Regions from separate parts of the Sporosarcina sp. FSL K6-5500 genome, predicted to be linked through region 1. Evidence: predicted binding sites of a transcription regulator. Region 1 holds the regulator's gene; each other region holds the start of a gene.
The links. The regulator CtsR, encoded in region 1, represses protease genes until heat stress. The targets are predictions, from matches to a motif close to ATGGTCAATAAAGGTCAAACA.

Region 1 (2,331 bases):
TAATTCGGGGTGTGGATTGTAGAACGCTTGGCGCTTTGGCGAGCCCGTTGCCGCGCCTGCACTAGGGTGTTTATTATCGAGAGAAATGTGGTTTTGAGATGTATATGCCGAGACTATAATGTGATTACTAGTTGATACTACTTATAGTCAAGAAAGACGTACTCCAACTTGCAGATTTCATCACAGATAATGAAATGCTCTTTCTCACATTGACCATCCAGCGAAGGCGCATCTTCGTGGTAGCCGGAGCGATAAGACTGAAAGGGATCTTCTTTCTGGCTTATCGCGGGAGGCATCCACAAAGCGTCGAAGCGGTATTGATAGGAGTCCAAGTATTAGACTTTTCAGCGGCCTCCAAAAAGCCCTTGTAAAGCGTATACATCGTATTCCTCTGTTCAACATATATAGAAAACTATAAAGTCTCGTACAGTGGATAACCTGCAAAAGGAGCTATTCCACGTCCGAACTCCTATGCTTCTGAACAGGCGCTTCCGCTTTTGTTTTTTCGTACGGTTAAAACGTATTGTCACATGCCGATACTTGTTAAGTCTGGTGCGTATCGATTGCGGAACATGCGGAATATCATGTACAATCAAGTCAAAGATAGTCAAAGTCAACGGCTTATCCCCCGTATGAAAGAGGTGAGGGTATGAGAAACATTTCCGACATTATTGAAGGATATTTGAAAGCAATAATCGAAGAGGGACAGTGTGGAACCATCGAAATTAAGCGCAATGAAGTCGCTGAAAAGTTCCAGTGCGTCCCGTCTCAAATCAATTATGTTATTAAGACCCGCTTCACGGCGGAGCGTGGTTATGCGGTTGAATCGAAGCGTGGAGGCGGTGGCTACATACGTATTTTCCGCGTTCAGGCGAATTCCCGTAAAGAATTGATAGAACATATTTTAGGCGGTATCCAATCGGGAGCCTCTTATACGATGGCTTTAGATGTTGTTTACAGACTAATTGAAGAAGAAGTCATAACGGAGCGCGAATCAAAGCTCATTCTTGCTGCGGTTGATAGAAGAACTATCCATCAGCCACTTCCAGACCGCGATATCATGCGTGCACGCATTTTACAAGCAATGCTCTTGACGCTTATTTACGAACAGCGTAACTAATCACCAATCCAACTGATATGAGGTGGCTTTCGATGATATGTGAAAATTGTAAAGAACGAACTGCGTCCATTACGATTACGCAAGAAAGTGTAGTCGGATCGCTGGAACGCCATTTATGTGAGAAATGCGCATTTCAATCACAAACATTCCATTTCGACCCCAATCAAGAGCCGTTGTCCATTCAGCAGTTCCTATCTCACTGGTTTAGCGGTTCTGATCCTTTCCAGGCACAACCGCAAACGCGGGGAGAGTCGTTTGAAGGACCCGAATGTCCCTCATGTGGTTTAACGTTTCCGAAGTTCCTTGATATTGGGAAGTTTGGCTGTGCCGACTGTTATGACACATTTCGTGGCAGCTTACCGCAAGTTTTTGGCAAGCTTCACAATGGCCATTCAACTCATACCGGGAAAGTACCGGTTTCATTTAATGAAATATATGCAGTTAAAAAGAAAATTGAAGAGATCCGAGTGAAGATGAAAGAAGCTGTAGAAGCTGAGCATTTTGAAGAAGCGGCAGCTTTGCGTGATGAAGCGAATACACTAAAGCAACACCTTTCCCTTGGAGGTGAAGAAAACGATGTCGATTGAAAAATTCATGCGTGATGCGGTAACCCCTTGGATGACTGCTTACGGAGAGCACTCGGACATCGTTATGTCGACGCGAATTCGACTTGCACGCAACTTGACAGGCTATCGTTTTCCTATCGCGTTCACTGAAGAAGAAGCGATGGCGGTAGACAGAGCGGTTACGGGTGTTTTGCTTGATACCATGCAAAGTGGCTATTCCTATACTAAGATGTCCGATCTACCTGCATTGGAACGCCAAGTACTTGTTGAAAAACATCTGATCAGTCCGCAACTCGCAATTCCTGACAGGCATGGCGCAGTTCTTCTATCAGAAGACGAGACCATAAGTGTCATGGTGAATGAGGAGGACCATATCCGCATTCAATGCATCTATCCTGGGTTACAGCTTGAGGATGCCTATAAACAGGCTGATCAGGTTGACGATTACCTTGAAAAAGAACTGCCGTATGCTTTTGATGAAGACTTTGGTTATTTGACAAGCTGTCCATCGAATACGGGAACCGGCATGCGCGCATCTGTGATGATGCATTTACCGGCACTTACAATGACGAAGCAGATTGATCGTATTATCCCGGCTATCTCACGGCTTGGAATCATCGTCCGAGGGAGTTATGGCGAAGGAAG
Region 2 (2,331 bases), 2.9 Mb from region 1:
ACCCGTATTAAAAGTATTACCATTAGAAGCGACTTATCTGGCTTGGATTGATTGTCGGGAATTGGGACTCACGCCCGAAGAGTTGGAAAAACTGTTCCTCTCTAAAGCAAAAGTCGCTTTAAATCAAGGGTATGTCTTTGGCCCTGGAGGCGAAGGATTTGTCCGTATGAACCTTGCTTGCTCTCGCTCAACAGTAGAGAAAGCAGCTCAACAAATGAAAGAAGCGATCATTCAATTGCGGTTATAAATCCTGACTAAAATATATATCAGGTACCTATGCATGGAACAATTCTGGTAATCCACTATAATTACATGTTTATTAGGCACGGGCTAGGTATTTTTTTCAATATCTAGTGTCATATAAATTCTTATGTAATTGTATGAATTGTTCGTTGTTATTTGTTGCATAGGTACCGATTTTTATTTAAAGAGAACGGGAACTGATCAAATATGCTTAATCTCGTTAAACTCCATTCTACTCCTCTTCTTTATGACTCACTTCTAACAAAGTCAATTTAAACTTTCCGATTTGATCTTTTACGTACAAATTTGTAATGGAAGTAGAATAATTATGAATCGTTCCTCTAAAAAGTAAGTCTTGCTCAGGAATATTCACGTCAAAAGTTCCATTGTAAAGTAAAGTTGTAATGTCATGGTAATCATCACTTGTTACGTTAAATTCAACTGAAACTTTATATAATCCATTTACTTTTTCGTCTTCATAACTACATAAATGAATTACTTTGTCATTTAAAATAATTTTACTCGTCAAGAGAATCACTCCTATTTCAATTTCTAGGTATTGACTTGAAAAGTCAATGATACACTAGACATTATTGTTTTGTAAGCACGCATACTTTCGGTATACACAATTTAGACTTGTTGCGGTTGCCCAGCTTCATACGATACTAATCCCAAATGTTGAAACTCTGTTTGGGCATGAGGATTCATTGGGGAAATCAAAGACATTCAAGCAAGTTTCTTGAAAGTCAAAAAAGGTCAGTGTACAATAAATTCATAGATCAAATATAGTCAAAGCCAAGCGGGATAGATAAATGAAGATAAAGGGAGGAAACGAATATGCAGTGTCAACATTGTGGTAAAAACGAAGCGACGATGAGTTTAAGATTTCAAGTGAATCAGCAAGGTATGCACATCAATATGTGTCTTACGTGCTTTCAAGAAATCCAAGGTCAATTACAGGCAGGCAAGATGCCGTCATTTAGTGACAATGCGAATCACTTTTCCAAAGCAAACGGTGGCCAACAGGCAAAAACTCAAACAAAGCAAACAGAAGAAGGTCACGGCAACGGTTTGTTAGACCAACTTGGTAAAAATATATCAGACGAAGCAAGAAAAGGACTGATTGACCCGGTCATCGGACGTGATCAAGAAGTGAGACGTGTCATCGAAACGCTAAATAGAAGAAATAAAAACAACCCAGTGCTAATAGGTGAGCCTGGAGTTGGTAAAACAGCAATCGCCGAGGGGCTCGCAGTAAAAATCCTCGAAGGCGATGTACCGATGAAACTACTGAATAAAGAAGTGTACTTATTAGACGTTGCTTCACTTGTTACCAATACGGGCATTCGTGGTCAGTTTGAAGAGCGGATGAAACAACTAATTGAAGAACTTCAAGCACGAACAGATGTAATTTTATTCATCGATGAAATTCACTTGCTCGTTGGTGCAGGTTCAACAGAAGGATCGCAAATGGATGCCGGCAATATTTTGAAGCCAGCCTTAGCACGGGGGGGCTTGCAACTCATTGGGGCAACGACATTGAAAGAATATCGTCAAATCGAAAAAGATGCTGCACTTGAACGTCGGTTCCAACCGATTATCGTCAAGGAACCATCTGCAGAAGATACGATTAAAATCTTAAACGGGTTAAAAGGACGTTACGAAAATTTCCATGAAGTACGCTATACAGATGAAGCGGTGCAAGCTTTTGTTACCTTATCACAACGCTATATTCAAGATCGTTTTTTACCGGACAAAGCGATTGACTTGATGGATGAAGTCGGGTCACGTTTAAACCTTACACATGTCACCACTAATTCAGATTTAGATTCAATTGGTATGCGTCTCGGCGAAATCATTCAAGAAAAAGAACAAGCAGCAGAAGTGGAAGACTATGAAAAAGCGGCAAATTTACGTTTTGAGGAAATTCAATTACGTAAACAATTGGAAGAAGCGAAACAGAGTGGGGAAGCGGAAAAAATAGAAGTTTCTGTTGCAGATATTGAGTTAATTGTCGAAGAGAAAACAGGAATTCCTGTGACAAAACTACAAGCAGCAGAACAAGTGAAAATGAAAGGTCTTCAGGAA
Region 3 (2,331 bases), 610 kb from region 1:
TTGCGCTTGTTAATGAAGATTGATATGCAACTGAATCATCAATGACTAATTCAACGTTCAGTATGTTTGTATACCACATTCCAATAGCGCCACCGTTGCTTCCTATTACATAAAAGCTACCATAAGTCCTATCGTGCAGAAGTATCTGACCATCTTCAAATTGCTCCCAGTAATAGTCCACTATCTTATGTTCCACCAATACATTTTCTAGCGTCTTCTTGGCCTTGCCCCTACCAATAGAGCCATCGATTTCTTTTATAATCGTTACGATAACTGCTGCTATTGCTGTTAACCCTAATCCCCATAAGAAAAGTGTGATGATCATAATGTTTTTTCCTCCTAGAATATATATTGCTTAGTCGCCATTTTGAAAAGTCTGATTCATATAAGTTCGATTCCATGTGAATTTTTCTGTGGATGAATACGATTATTATCTCGGCTAGTCGTTCTTCATGCGGTGAAAATTGGACATCTTTCGCATTGCCAGCACGCTCTCGATATTTCTTTACATCATGCATTTATAACGCAAACAACGAAAGGTTGAACGTTTTTGTTTCCTTTGCATAAGATGAAATTGTCCATTCCGACAAACCTTTCGCCATGTTGAATCGGTGGAATTCGTCAATGGCTGATTGGGTCGATAGAATTGTTTGCGGCTTGGCTTGATTGGTAACCCTTAGAATGTCGTTTAATAGCGCTGAATCAATTTGGTTTCGTTTTTTCATATTCTCATCACCCCGTCAATTCTTTCTGCGGATGACTGTAACCGGTGCGTTTTGAATTCGTGGTAGTATGACGTGGTGATTGGGAATAGAAAATACCCGCCATTGAATGAACAATGACGGGTAAAATTGTTGTAATCATATGCCCTCGGCGAGAATCGAACTCACATCTTAAGCTTCGGAGGCTCACGTGCTATCCGTTGCACCACGAGGGCGTTACAAATCGGCTAACTTTTGCAGCAGACTAGATTTATTATACTGGTGTAGCTCAATGAATGCAATGCTTATTTTGAAAGCGTTATATTTGACCTTCGTTGACCATACTATGTATGATAAAGTTACAGTTGAAACGAAGTTATGTTTCAATAGGTAGACAACACTATCCAGCTTGAAGGAGGAAATAGAATGAATCTAATACCTACAGTAATTGAACAGACTAGCCGCGGTGAGCGTGCTTACGACATCTATTCACGTCTATTGAAAGACCGTATTATCATGCTTGGAAGTGGAATCGATGACAACGTTGCGAACTCTATCGTTGCTCAACTCCTATTTTTAGAAGCAGAAGATCCGGATAAAGATATTTCCATCTACATTAATAGTCCCGGGGGAAGCGTCACTGCTGGTATGGCGATTTTTGACACAATGCAATTCATCAAACCTGACATCCAAACAATTTGTATGGGGATGGCTGCATCTATGGGATCGTTCCTACTAGCGGCGGGTACTAAAGGGAAACGTTATGCGCTTCCTAACGCAGAAGTAATGATTCACCAACCATTAGGTGGAGCACAAGGGCAAGCAACAGAAATTGAAATTGCTGCAAAACATATCCTTTTCACTCGTGAAAAACTAAACTTGATTCTTGCTGAACGTACTGGCCAATCGGTTGAAGTAATTGCGAGAGATACGGACCGCGACAACTTTATGACAGCTGAACGTGCGAAAGAATATGGTTTAATTGACCATATTATTACACGCAGTGACATGAAAGACGGAGCTAAAACTAAACCTGAATCTAAATAAGTTCTACAAAAGTCGGCTTTCCATTATGGGAAGCCGTTTTTTTGTGGCTATAAAAAAACGTTGCCTTAGAATAAATGAAACCTTTTCAATCGTCATACTGTATATACTACTGTAGAAAAAGTTTCGACACGGTGTTCGAGAGGGTAAATGAAAGTAACTAACTCGTGAGGAGTGTTAACATGAAAAAAGTTTTAGGACCAATTGCGGTAATCGTAATCATACTTGCAGTTTTGGCTATGATACTGGTTCCAAGTTATAACAAATTCGTTAATTTAGAAGAAGATGTGGACCAGGCGTATGCACAAGTTGAAAATCAACTACAACGGAGGCTCGATCTGATACCGAACTTGGTAAGCACGGTTAAAGGTTTCGCGAGCCATGAAAAAGAGATTATCAGTGACATTGCAGATTCCCGTGCAAGACTTGCCGGAGCAAATGGGCCCGTAGAACAAGCGGATGCAAACGCTGACTTATCGGGTGCGCTTAGTCGTCTCCTTGTCGTCGTCGAGAATTATCCTGATTTAAAAGCAAATGAAAATTTCACTAAGCTGATGGATGAACTGGCCGGAACTGAAAACCGTCT

Region 2: MKX62_RS22995 (ATP-dependent Clp protease ATP-binding subunit) is a predicted target of CtsR. The motif match lies at 986-1,006, and genes of this name have one in related genera.
Region 3: clpP (ATP-dependent Clp endopeptidase proteolytic subunit ClpP) is a predicted target of CtsR. The motif match lies at 1,024-1,044, and genes of this name have one in related genera.

What each region holds. Positions count from the first base shown of each region.
Region 1 is NZ_JBBOTP010000001.1:1,907,225-1,909,555, forward strand. It holds gene MKX62_RS08815 (CtsR family transcriptional regulator) at 650-1,120, shown strand; gene MKX62_RS08820 (UvrB/UvrC motif-containing protein) at 1,153-1,707, shown strand; gene MKX62_RS08825 (protein arginine kinase) at 1,697-2,331, shown strand, end outside.
Region 2 is NZ_JBBOTP010000001.1:4,767,294-4,769,624, reverse strand. It holds gene MKX62_RS23005 (MalY/PatB family protein) at 1-247, shown strand, start outside; gene MKX62_RS23000 (DUF3219 family protein) at 476-772, opposite strand; gene MKX62_RS22995 (ATP-dependent Clp protease ATP-binding subunit) at 1,081-2,331, shown strand, end outside.
Region 3 is NZ_JBBOTP010000001.1:2,521,001-2,523,331, forward strand. It holds gene MKX62_RS12075 (hypothetical protein) at 1-325, opposite strand, end outside; gene MKX62_RS12080 (hypothetical protein) at 519-725, opposite strand; tRNA gene MKX62_RS12085 (tRNA-Arg) at 866-937, opposite strand; gene clpP (ATP-dependent Clp endopeptidase proteolytic subunit ClpP) at 1,128-1,748, shown strand; gene MKX62_RS12095 (LemA family protein) at 1,928-2,331, shown strand, end outside.